Leptothrix cholodnii SP-6: one gene and its partner. The main gene of each other region encodes a partner of the protein of the gene in region 2 in a complex. Links are inferred from orthologs where the notes say so. Each region holds a gene or a part of one and is shown on either strand. Other genes may lie near its edges.

Region 1 (3,609 bases), 200 kb from region 2 along the record:
GCCCGGCGGTCTACTCCGAGGCCGGCAAGTTCCAGAAGATCGAGTTCAGCGACATCGAGAAGCGCAAGGCCGGCGACAAGGTCGACCATGTGACCAGCGCCGAGGACGGCTGGGTGGCGATGGTGCAGCACTACTTCGCCGCGGCCTGGTTGCCAGGCGACAAGGTGCAGCGCGAGTTCTTCTCGCGCAAGGTCAGCGACAACCTCTACGCGGTCGGCATGCTGCTGCCGGTCGGCGAGGTGGCACCGGCGGCGAGCAGGAAGATCGACGCCCGCCTGTTCGTCGGCCCGCAGGAAGAAAAACGCATCGAGGCGCTGGCGCCCGGGCTCGACCTGGTCAAGGACTACGGCTGGCTGACGATCCTGTCCAAGCCGCTGTTCTGGCTGCTGCACAAGCTGCACTCGTACATCGGCAACTGGGGCTGGGCGATCGTCGCGCTGGTGGTGCTGCTGAAGGCGGCCTTCTACTGGCTCAACGCCAGCGCCTATCGCTCGATGGGCAAGATGAAGGCGATCAACCCGAAGGTGCAGGAACTGCGCGAGCGCCTGAAGGACAAGCCGCAGCAGATGCAGCAGGAGATGATGCGCATCTACCGCGAGGAAAAGGTCAACCCGCTGGGCGGCTGCCTGCCGATCTTCGTCCAGATGCCGTTCTTCATCGCGCTGTACTGGGTGCTGCTGTCGAGCGTCGAGATGCGTGGCGCGCCCTGGGTGGGCTGGGTGCACGACCTGAGCGTGAAGGACCCGTACTTCATCCTGCCGCTGCTGATGACCGCCACCACGGTGCTGCAGACCTGGCTCAATCCGACGCCACCTGATCCGATCCAGGCCAAGATGATGTGGATCATGCCGCTGGCCTTCAGCGTGATGTTCTTCTTCTTCCCGGCAGGTCTGGTGCTGTACTGGTTCACCAACAACCTGCTCTCGATCGCCCAGCAATGGATGATCAACCGGCAGCTCGGGCTGAACAAGTAACGACGACGCAGGCGCTCGCGCTGATGTCGACAGGCGGCCCGCGGGCCGCCTGTCTTGTTTCGAGATGCACGAACCGGCAGGTGTGCAATCCTTCTGAGAGAAGCCGCACACATCGCGATGTGCCGCCACGAACAGGGGATTGAGGCTCGGTGGCAGGGCGCGCACCATGCATTTGCGGGGCAGACCCGAGGTCGTCGCTGCAGGCAGATTCAATCAACTGCCTGGAGCGACGCCCTTGGCTCAGGAGGCGATCCGGCGCAAAGCCCGGCCTCCCCCCGCGCTAACACCCGTCTGCCGCCCGGCCCGACTGTCCATCCGGACAGGCGCGCAGACCCTCGCAACGCCGCTGCGGCCCGATGGTCGCAGCGGCGTTGTCCCTCCTGGCGGCGCTTCGTCGCTCGGCGACAATCTTTCGATGCTGCCGCGCCACCATGAACCCATCGCCGCCATCGCCACTGCTCCCGGACGGGGTGCGGTGGGCATCGTGCGGGTGTCCGGGCGAGGCCTGACGGCGCTGGCAACCGCGCTGGTCGGCCGTCCGCTGCGGCCCCGTGTCGCCAGTTACGGGCCGTTCCTGGATCGCCAGGGCGGCGCGATCGACCGCGGCCTGGCGCTGCACTTTCCGGCGCCGCACAGCTACACCGGCGAAGACGTGCTCGAACTGCAGGCCCATGGCGGCCCGGTGGTGCTGCAGTTGCTGCTCGCCCGCTGCCTGGAGGCAGCCGGCGAGATCGGCACAGACGGCAGGCCCAGACTACCCGGCCTGCGGCTGGCGCAGCCGGGCGAGTTCACCGAGCGCGCCTACCTCAACGACAAGCTCGACCTGGCGCAGGCCGAGGCGGTGGCCGATCTGATCGACGCCAGTACCGAAGCCGCGGCGCGCAGCGCGGCACGCTCGCTGTCGGGTGATTTTTCGCGCCAGATCACGCACTTGCGCGACGGCCTGATCGAGTTGCGCGCGCTGGTCGAGGCCACGCTCGATTTCCCCGAAGAAGAGATCGATTTCCTGCAGCGTGCCGACGCGCACGGCCGGCTGGCCCGGCTGGCCGAACGGCTGGCCGGCCTGCTCGACACCGCACGCCAGGGCGCGCTGCTGCGCGAAGGCCTGCGGGTGGTGATCGCCGGCCAGCCCAATGCCGGCAAGAGCTCGCTGCTCAACGCGCTGGCCGGCGCCGAGCTGGCGATCGTCACGCCGATTCCCGGCACCACCCGCGACAAGATCAGCGAGACGATCCAGATCGAGGGCGTGCCGGTGCACGTGATCGACACCGCCGGCCTGCGCAGCGACGAGCAGGCCGGCGACGAGGTCGAGCGCATCGGCATCAGCCGCAGCTGGCAGGCCATCGCCGAGGCCGACGCGGTGCTGCTGCTGCACGACCTGACGCGCGAGCACGAGCCGGCCTACAGCGCCGCCGACACCGCGATCGCGCAGCGCCTGCCCGCCGATGTCGGCCTGATCCATGTACACAACAAGGCCGACGCCGCCCCCGAACAGGCTGCCCGGGTGGCCGCCCGCCTGGCAGCCCGGCAAGCCGGCGACGCGGCCGGCGTGGTGCTGAGCGCCCGCACGCACGACGGCATCGACGCCCTGCGCGCCGCGCTGCTGGCGCGGGCCGGCTGGCACGCCGCGCCGGAGGGCGTGTTCATCGCCCGCGAGCGCCATGTGCGTGCCCTGCGTGCCGCCGCCACCCACGTCACCGCGGCGCAGGGCTGGGCCGAACAATCCGACAGCGCGCTCGACCTGCTGGCCGAGGAGCTGCGGTCGGCCCACGACGCGCTGGCCGAGATCACCGGCAGCTACAGCAGCGACGACCTGCTGGGCGACATCTTCGGGCGCTTCTGCATCGGCAAATAGAGCGGCCCCCGCCTGCGGCAGACGGGCCGCAGCCTCGAGCCACGAGATCAGGCTGCAGACGACAACGCGCGGCGCGCGTCGCACAGGCGGTTCAGGGCCGGCCGTCGGCGCCAGGGCGTGTCATGACCCGCAGCTGGTAGAGGCCGCCGAATCGGGTCGACTTGCTGGACGAGGCGGGCTTGAAATCCGGCGGCAGGAAGCGCTCGATCTCGTCGCGCCAGAGGTCCATCGCATAGGGCTCGAGACGGCCGAACACCAGCCGCATCAGGGGCCGCAGCGGGTGCCAGGCAGCCGGCCGGTGGTAGTCGACGACGACCAGGCGACCGCCGGGCTTGAGCACCCGGACGGCCTCGGCCAGGCTGGCACGGCGCACCGCTTCAGGCTGCTCGTGCAGCAGGAAGAACATCAGCACCTGGTCGTAGCTGGCGTCTGCGACGGGCAGTGCCGCCGCATTGGCGTGCAGCAGCGCGAGGCCCTCGCGAGGCGGCAGCTTGCGACGCAGGTTGTCGAGCTGAACCGGCAGGATGTCGACCACGTCGAGCCGGGCGTCGGGCGCCATGCGCTCGCACAGGCGCGAGGTCAGGTTGCCGTAGACACAGGCCACCTGCAGCGTCCGGCCGGTGACGGGGCGGCCCAGCGCGTCGAGCGCGGCATCGCGCAGGCACGCGTAGTGGCCGAACAGGATCGCGTTGACCAGCCACGGGCGCTCGAAGATCCGCACCGACCGGGGATGCACGTAGGCCCACCAGTAGACCTGCTGCAGGTAGCCGGGAATCGACG
Region 2 (7,735 bases):
GAACGTCTGGCCGAGGTGATGGCCGCCTGCGTGGCGCGGCCGTCGAGCGCGGCCGACATCCTGCCGGTGATGTTCAAGCGCCCGCTCGACCTGCACCAGATGACCTTCGCGATGGGCGAGGCGGTGGCGCACCTGCATGCGCTGTGGCTGGCCGGGCGGCTCGGACGCAGCCGCGGTGCCGACGGCGTGTGGCGCTTCGCGCCGGCCGCCTGATCAGAGCGGATCGATGCGCGCCACCAACTCGCGCGCGAACTCGACAAACGCGATCGCGCCCTTCGAGCTGGGGTCGAACACCACGCCGGGCAGGCCGTAGCTCGGCGCCTCGGCGAGCCGCACGTTGCGCGGGATCGCGCTGTTGAACACCTTGTCGCCGAAGTGCGACTTGAGCTGCTCGCTGACCTGCTGCTGCAGCGTGATGCGCGGGTCGAACATCACCCGCAGCAGGCCGATCAGCTGCAGGTCGCGATTGAGGTTGGCGTGCACCTGCTTGACGGTGTTGACCAGGTCCGACAACCCTTCGAGCGCGAAGTACTCGCACTGCATCGGCACGATCACGCCGTTGGCGCAGTTCAGGCCGTTGAGCGTGAGCAGGCTCAGCGACGGCGGGCAGTCGATCAGGATGAAGTCGTGGTCGCCGGCCACCTCGGCCAGCGCGTGCTTGAGACGGCGGTCGCGGTGCTCCATCGTCACCAGTTCGATCTCGGCGCCGGCCAGTTCGCGGTTGGCGCCCAGCACGTCGTAGCCGACCTTCTCGCTGGTCTGGCGGGCCTCGCGCACCGTGCTGTTGCCGAGCAGCACGTCATAAACCGACAGCTTGAGCGCACGTTTGTCGACGCCCGAGCCCATCGTGGCGTTGCCTTGCGGGTCGAGGTCGACCACCAGCACACGCTGGCCGATGGCGGCCAGGCCGGCGGCCAGGTTGACGGTGGTGGTCGTCTTGCCGACGCCACCTTTCTGGTTGGCGATGCAGAAGATACGGGCCATGGATGCGCGCGCAGCGGGTGAGCCGGCGGGTAGAGGAGGGTGGGAAGGCAGCGACAGGTCGGGGATGGGTTCGGGCATCGGGTCCGGCATGGGTTTCATCAGCGCACCATGCGCAGGCCGAAGCCGATCAGGCACAGCCCGGCGGCGCGTTGCAGCGCCAGCCCGAGGCGCCGATGGGCGCGCACGCGGCTGGCGATGCGCTCGGCAAAGGCGCACAGCGTCAGGCACCAGACGGCGGTGATCAGCGCGATCGTGATCGCCATCGCGGCGAACGTCGGCAGGCCGCGGTGCGTGGCCGGGTCGATGAACAGCGGGAAGAACGCCATGTAGAAGATGATCGCCTTCGGATTGAGCAGCGTGATCAGCAGCGCCTGGCGGGCGAAGTGGCTGGGCGTGATGCGCACCGGGCTGGCGTCCTCACCCGGGCGCGCCAGCAGCAGCTTGAAGCCGATCCACGCCAGGTAGGCGGCGCCGGCCCAGCGCACCAGATCGAACAGCCACGGCGTGGCCGCCATCAGCGCCGCGACACCGGCCACGGCCAGCCACAGCAGGATCTGGTCGCCGACGATCAGCCCGGCGGTGGCGGCCGCGCCGCCGCGAAAGCCACCCTGGCCGGTGGCGCCCAGCAGCGCAAAGGTGCCAGGCCCGGGCAGGGCGAGGAAGACGACGATGGCGGCGCAGAAGGCGCCGAAGTCTGCGATGCCAAACACGGTGAGGCTCCTGGATGTTCGGTGCGGATTGCTCGTCCGAAAACGGTCGGGTCAGCGTTCAAGCGTAACCGAGGCCACCCGCCCGCCCTGTGGCAAGCGAGCGAAATGTCAGCTTGAAGCGACGCTGCGCGGACGCATCCAGACCAGCCGGCGCTCGGCGTCGAGGCCGGGCACGCTCAACTGTTCCACGTGAAACACGTTGATGTCTGCGTCCAGCGCGTCGATCTCGGCCTGCGGATGCTGACCCTTCATTGCCATCCAGCAGCCGCCCGGCGCAAGCAGCGGCCGGGTCAGCTTGACCAGATCGGCCAGTGACGCGAAGGCACGCGCGGTGATCACGCTGTACGGCCCGTCGGTCAGCTGCTCGACGCGGGCATGGCGCGCCACCAGCTGCGGCAGCCGCAGCTCGGCGGTGACCTGGCGGATGAACGTGGCCTTCTTGGCGACGGTGTCGACGCAGGTGATCTGGCAATCGGGCCGCAGCACCGCGATCACCACGCCCGGCAAGCCGCCACCGCTGCCGACGTCGAGCAGCCGCAGCGGCGCGCTGCCAGCGACCCGGTTCAGCGGCGCGATGACGGCCAAGCTGTCGAGCAGGTGCTGCACCAGCATCTGCTTGGGGTCGCGGATGGCGGTCAGGTTGTAGACCTGGTTCCAGCGCTGCAGCAGGCCGAGGTAGGCGAGCAGGGCGTCGGCCTGCGTGTCGCTGAGCGGGCAGCCGAGCGCTTGCGCGCCGGCCAGCAGGGTGTCGCGGTCAGGCTGCATCGGTGGCGGCGTGTGCTGGGTTGTCGTTGATGTCGGTGTTGACGGCGTCTGCGCTGATCGGGCCGGCGGCGACCTTGTCGTTGCCAGTGAATCCCTTGAAGCGCCCGCGCTTCAGGTGGATCAGCAGCAGCGACAGCGCGGCCGGCGTCACGCCCGAGATGCGCGAGGCCTGGCCCAGCGTTTCGGGCCGGTGCTTCGTCAGCTTCTGGCGCACCTCGAAGGAGAGGGCGGTGACCTGGGCGTAATCGAGTTCGTCAGGCAGGCGCAGGTGCTCGTAGTGGGCGGCGCGCTGCACGTCCTCGTTCTGCTTGTCGATGTAGCCGGCGTACTTGATGGCGATCTCGAGCTGCTCGATCACCGCGGCGGCAAGGTCGGCACCGAGCTGCGAATTCAACGTTTCACGTGAAACGTAGTTGCCCGGCCGGGCGATGGTGAGCGCCTCGGCGACGGTGTCGTAGCTGATGCCGGGGCGGCGCATCAGGTCGGCCAGGTTGTATTCGTGCTCCAGCGCCTTGCCGAATAGCCGCTCGGAGTCGGCGGCGGGCAGGATCGCGGGGTGCACCCAGGTGCTCTTGAGTCGTTCGGTTTCACGTGAAACAGCATCGCGCTTGCGGTTGAACGCATCCCAGCGGACGTCGTCGACCAACCCGACCGAGCGGCCGATCTCGGTCAGGCGCATGTCGGCGTTGTCCTCGCGCAGCTGCAGGCGGAACTCGGCCCGGCTGGTGAACATGCGGTACGGCTCGGTCACGCCCTTGGTGATGAGGTCGTCGACCAGCACGCCCAGATAAGCCTGGTCGCGGCCGAAGCTCAACGGTGGATTGCCCTGCGCCTGCAGCGCGGCATTGGCGCCGGCGTACAGGCCTTGCGCCGCAGCTTCTTCGTAGCCGGTGGTGCCGTTGATCTGGCCGGCAAAAAACAGCCCGCCGATCGCCTTCGACTCGAAGCTCGTCTTCAGCTCGCGCGGGTCGAAGTAGTCGTATTCGATCGCGTAGCCGGGCCGCAGGATGTAGGCGTTCTCCATGCCGAGCATCGTGCGCACGGCGGCGAGCTGGATGTCGAAGGGCAGCGAGGTCGAGATGCCGTTCGGGTAGTACTCGTTGGTCGTCAGGCCCTCGGGCTCCAGGAAGATCTGGTGCGAGTTCTTGTCGGCGAAGCGGTTGATCTTGTCCTCGATGCTCGGGCAGTAGCGCGGGCCCACGCCCTCGATCACGCCGGTGAACATGGGGCTGCGGTCGAAGCCGGTGCGCAGGATGTCGTGCGTGCGCTGGTTGGTGTTGGTGATCCAGCACGGCATCTGGCGCGGGTGCTGTGCTGCCGAACCGAGGAAGCTGAACACCGGCATCGGCGAGCTGGCGGGTGTGCCGTCGGCTGCTGCCACGCCGTCGCCGGGTTGTTCGATCAGCTTGGAGAAGTCGATCGAGCGGCCGTCGATGCGCGGCGGTGTGCCGGTCTTGAGCCGGCCTTGCGGCAGCTTCAGCTCCTTCAGCCGCGCCGACAGGCTCACGGCCGGCGGGTCACCGGCGCGGCCTGCGGGGTAGTTGTTCAGGCCGACGTGGATCTTGCCGTCGAGAAAGGTGCCGGCCGTCAGCACGACGGTGCGGGCGCGAAAGCGGATGCCGACCTGCGTGACCGCGCCGACGACACGATCACCCTCGACCATCAGGTCGTCGACCGCCTGCTGGAACAGCCACAAGTGCGGCTGGTTCTCCAGCCGCTGCCGGATCGCGGCCTTGTAGAGGATGCGGTCGGCCTGCGCGCGGGTGGCGCGCACGGCCGGGCCCTTGCTCGAATTGAGGATGCGGAACTGGATGCCCGACTCGTCGGTGGCCGCGGCCATCGCGCCGCCGAGCGCGTCGACCTCCTTCACGAGGTGGCCCTTGCCGATGCCGCCGATCGACGGGTTGCAGCTCATCTGGCCGAGCGTCTCGATGTTGTGCGTCAGCAGCAGCGTGTCGCAGCCCATGCGGGCGGCGGCCAGTGCGGCCTCGGTGCCGGCATGGCCACCGCCGACCACGATCACGTCAAATTCCTGGGGGTAAAGCATCAAGGCACCTGCGACTTGTCAAAGCCCCGGCAGCACGAAACCTGCGCGCGCGGCCGGATGGGGTGCGGCGGCGCTGGCAGGAAGCTGTCTCTGGGGAGCCCGCGATTTTAGGTCGGGGCTGTGGATAAGTCGCTGGCGGGGCCAACTCGATTGCGTGCGATCGGGTGGTCGCTCGCCATTCGCCGCGGCTGTTCCACGTGAAACAGCGACGCTGTTGCCCGCGCCGTGGGGCGGCTCGCCGGGCGTCAGTCCGCGGCGGGTTCCGTCGACTTCAGTTCCTGCAGCGTCAGGTGCAGCCGCAGGTCGAACTCGAACTGGTGATAGTCCGGCTCCATGTGCTGGCACAGCGCGTAGAACGCCTTGTTGTGCTCGCGCTCCTTGATGTGCGCCAGCTCGTGCACGACGATCATCTTCAGGAACTCGGGTGGCGTGTCGCGGAACATCGCCGAGATGCGGATCTCGCGCTTGGCCTTCAACTGCCCGCCCTGCACCCGCGCCACCGTGGTGTGCGTGCCGAGCGCGTTGTGGATGACGTGCAGGCGCGCCGCATAGATCACCTTGGCCAGCGGCGGCGACTGGCGCAGGAACTCGCTCTTGAGCGCCTGCGTGTAGTCGTACAGCGCGGCGTCGGTGCGCACCTGGTGGCGCTGCGGGTAACGCTTGTGCAGGTGCGCGGCCAGCTCGTTGCGGTCGATCAGGCCCTGCACCTGCTGGCGCAGCGCCTCGGGGTAGCCGGCCAGATAAGGCAGGGCGGGGCGGGCCGCCGGGTTCACGCGGCCGGGGGGGTGTCGCTGCCGGCGTCGTCGCCGAGGTCGTCCTCGTCTTCGTCATCGGCCAGCGGACGCCAGTGGCGATACAGCGCCTCGACCGCATCGGGCACCAGGCGGCTCATGCGGTCGCGCTTCATGGTGGTGTCGACCTCCTCGGCGTCGGCGGGCTCCAGGCCGTCACCGCCCAGCAGGCTGATCGGGCGCAGCGCCAGTGCCACGTCGGGCTGGTCCCAGTGGTCCTGCCACTGGTCCTGCGTCAGGTCGAGCGCGTGCAGGAAACCGGCGCACCAGGCCTGCGCGTCGACCACCTCGACGTCCTCGATCACGGCCATGTCGAACCAGGGCTCGAAGCGGTCGAAGTCGCCCTGCAGCTGGCGGTCGATGGCGGCGATCTGGCGCAGCACCAGCTGCACGAAACGCTTGGTCTGCTTGCCGCTGGCAAACGGCGCCGGGCTGTCCTCGGCGCCGCCCCAGACGCGCGGGATCCAGGCGTCGGCCGGCGGCAGGGTGGGGCTGACGAGCAGGGCGGTCAGGTAGCCGTCGAGCATCTCGACGTCCATCACGTCGTCGCCCGGCAGCGCGGCGAGCAGCTCGTCGAGCTGGTCGATCTCGGCGTCGGACAAGGGTGCGGTCGCCAGTTGCGGGTTGTATTGCGGGTGCTTCACGGGTCGGTGTCCGGGCGGGTTTCGGGGGTCGGACAGTTTGGCACGGCGGGCCGTCGATCCGGCTGCCTATCATGCGGCGCATGCAATGCCGTCCCCGCTGCGCCGCCTGCTGCATCGCGCCGTCGATCTCGAGTCCCATCCCCGGCATGCCCGACGGCAAGCCCGCGGGCGTGCGCTGCATCCAGCTCGACGAGCAGGATCGCTGCCGCCTCTTCGGCCAGCCAGAGCGCCCGGCGGTGTGCGGCGGCCTGACGCCGAGCGCCGAGATGTGCGGCGACAGCCGCGAGCAGGCGATGCACTGGCTCGGCTGGCTGGAAGAGCGCACCCGGCCTTGATGCCTGCGGCGCCTGCCGCCGCATCGCGCCGGCCATCTGCCCGCTGCCGGTCAGGCCGTAACTCACGCCGAAGGCGGGACCGAGCCGGTGCAGCGCCAGATCGCACAGTTCATCCACAGGCTTGTGCACAACTTGTGCGCGGTGAATGGCGGGGTTGTACCGGCTCATGCCCAGCCCATCCACAGCGTTATCCACAGGCCTCGAGCCGGTGTTCGACCGGGTCTCGAGATTCAATCCCTGGCAGCGCGTCAGCCGGCGACAGCTTCCTAGAATGGCCGGTTCCCCCTCGAAAAACACGCCACCATGCCCGGTCAGAACGCGCCCCCCACCAGCGTCAAGCGCACCGGCCTGATCCGCATCCGCGGCGCGCGCCAGCACAACCTGAAGAACCTCGACCTCGACATCCGCACCGGCGAGCTGACGGTGGTGACGGGCCCCAGCGGCTCGGGCAAGTCGAGCCTGGTGTTCGACACGCTCTACGCCGAGGGCCAGCGGCGCTACGTCGAGACCTTCAGCGCCTACGCCCGCCAGTTCCTGGATCGCATGGACCGCCCGGCGGTCGATTCGGTCGAAGGCGTGCCGCCGGCGATCGCGATCGACCAGACCAATCCGGTGCGCACGTCGCGCTCGACGGTCGGCACGATGACCGAGCTGAACGACCACCTGAAGCTGCTGTTCGCACGCGCCGCGCAGCTGTTCGATCAGGACACGGCGCAGCCGGTGCGCGAGGACGACCCCGACACGATCTGGGCCGACCTGAAGGCGCGCAGCGAGGCGGCGGGTGACCCGCGGCTGGTGATCACCTTCCCGGTCGAGCTGCCGGCCGGCACCACGCCGGCCGAGATCGAGCAGTGGCTCTCGGCCAGCGGTTACACGCGGGTGCACGCCGAACGCGAGGTCGCCACGCCGACCGGCCCGCGCAAGGTGCTCGACGTGGTGGCCGATCGTTTCCGTTTCAGCGGCGCCGAGAAGATCCGCGTCAACGAGGCGCTGGAAACCGCGCTCAAGCGCGGCGGGCGCTGCAACGTCTACGTGGTGCCGACCGACGGTGGCGACGAGCAGGTCTGGCGCTACAGCCAGGGCCTGCACTGCCCCGAGTCCGACCGCCGCTACAGCCATCCGCAGCCGGCGATGTTCTCGTTCAACTCGGCCTTCGGCGCCTGCGAGACCTGCCGCGGTTTCGGCCGCGTGATCGGCGTCGACTTCGGCCTGGTGATCCCCGACCCGCGCAAGACACTGCGCGGCGGCGCGATCAAGCCTCTCACCACGCCGGCCTGGAAGGAATGCCAGGACGACCTGATCAAGTACGCCGGTGATGCCGGCATCCCGCGCGACAGCGCCTGGGCGCAGTTGAGCGAATCGCAAAAAAGCTGGGTGATCGACGGCTCGCCCAACTGGACTGGCAAGTGGAACCAGCAGTGGTACGGCATCAAGCGCTTCTTCGAGTACCTGGAGAGCA

Evidence for each region.
Region 1: the proteins of mnmG (region 2) and mnmE are in contact, whole or in part, in a solved structure (PDB 9HIP), measured with the Escherichia coli proteins. The link is inferred for Leptothrix cholodnii SP-6 from one-to-one orthologs.

Annotation. Positions count from the first base shown.
Region 1 is NC_010524.1:4,903,679-4,907,287, reverse strand. Bases 676-3,609 are described here. They hold mnmE (tRNA uridine-5-carboxymethylaminomethyl(34) synthesis GTPase MnmE), read left to right. Parts: upstream 676-1,389; coding sequence 1,390-2,829; downstream 2,830-3,609. Other genes in these bases: rquA (rhodoquinone biosynthesis methyltransferase RquA), read right to left, coding at 2,921-3,609; yidC (membrane protein insertase YidC), read left to right, coding at 676-974. In the rest of the region: more of yidC, read left to right, coding at 1-675. UniProt on the Escherichia coli protein: Exhibits a very high intrinsic GTPase hydrolysis rate. Involved in the addition of a carboxymethylaminomethyl (cmnm) group at the wobble position (U34) of certain tRNAs, forming tRNA-cmnm(5)s(2)U34.
Region 2 is NC_010524.1:4,700,910-4,708,644, reverse strand. The notes cover bases 1,978-4,964. They hold mnmG (tRNA uridine-5-carboxymethylaminomethyl(34) synthesis enzyme MnmG), read right to left. Parts: upstream 4,507-4,964; coding sequence 2,449-4,506; downstream 1,978-2,448. Other genes in these bases: LCHO_RS20890 (M48 family metallopeptidase), read right to left, coding at 4,752-4,964; rsmG (16S rRNA (guanine(527)-N(7))-methyltransferase RsmG), read right to left, coding at 1,978-2,459. Outside these bases: LCHO_RS20915 (MBL fold metallo-hydrolase), read left to right, coding at 1-213; LCHO_RS20910 (ParA family protein), read right to left, coding at 214-984; LCHO_RS20905 (LysE family transporter), read right to left, coding at 1,083-1,694; more of rsmG, read right to left, coding at 1,803-1,977; more of LCHO_RS20890, read right to left, coding at 4,965-5,279; LCHO_RS20885 (YecA/YgfB family protein), read right to left, coding at 5,276-5,941; LCHO_RS20880 (YkgJ family cysteine cluster protein), read left to right, coding at 6,022-6,276; excinuclease ABC subunit UvrA, read left to right, coding at 6,580-7,735. UniProt on the Escherichia coli protein: NAD-binding protein involved in the addition of a carboxymethylaminomethyl (cmnm) group at the wobble position (U34) of certain tRNAs, forming tRNA-cmnm(5)s(2)U34.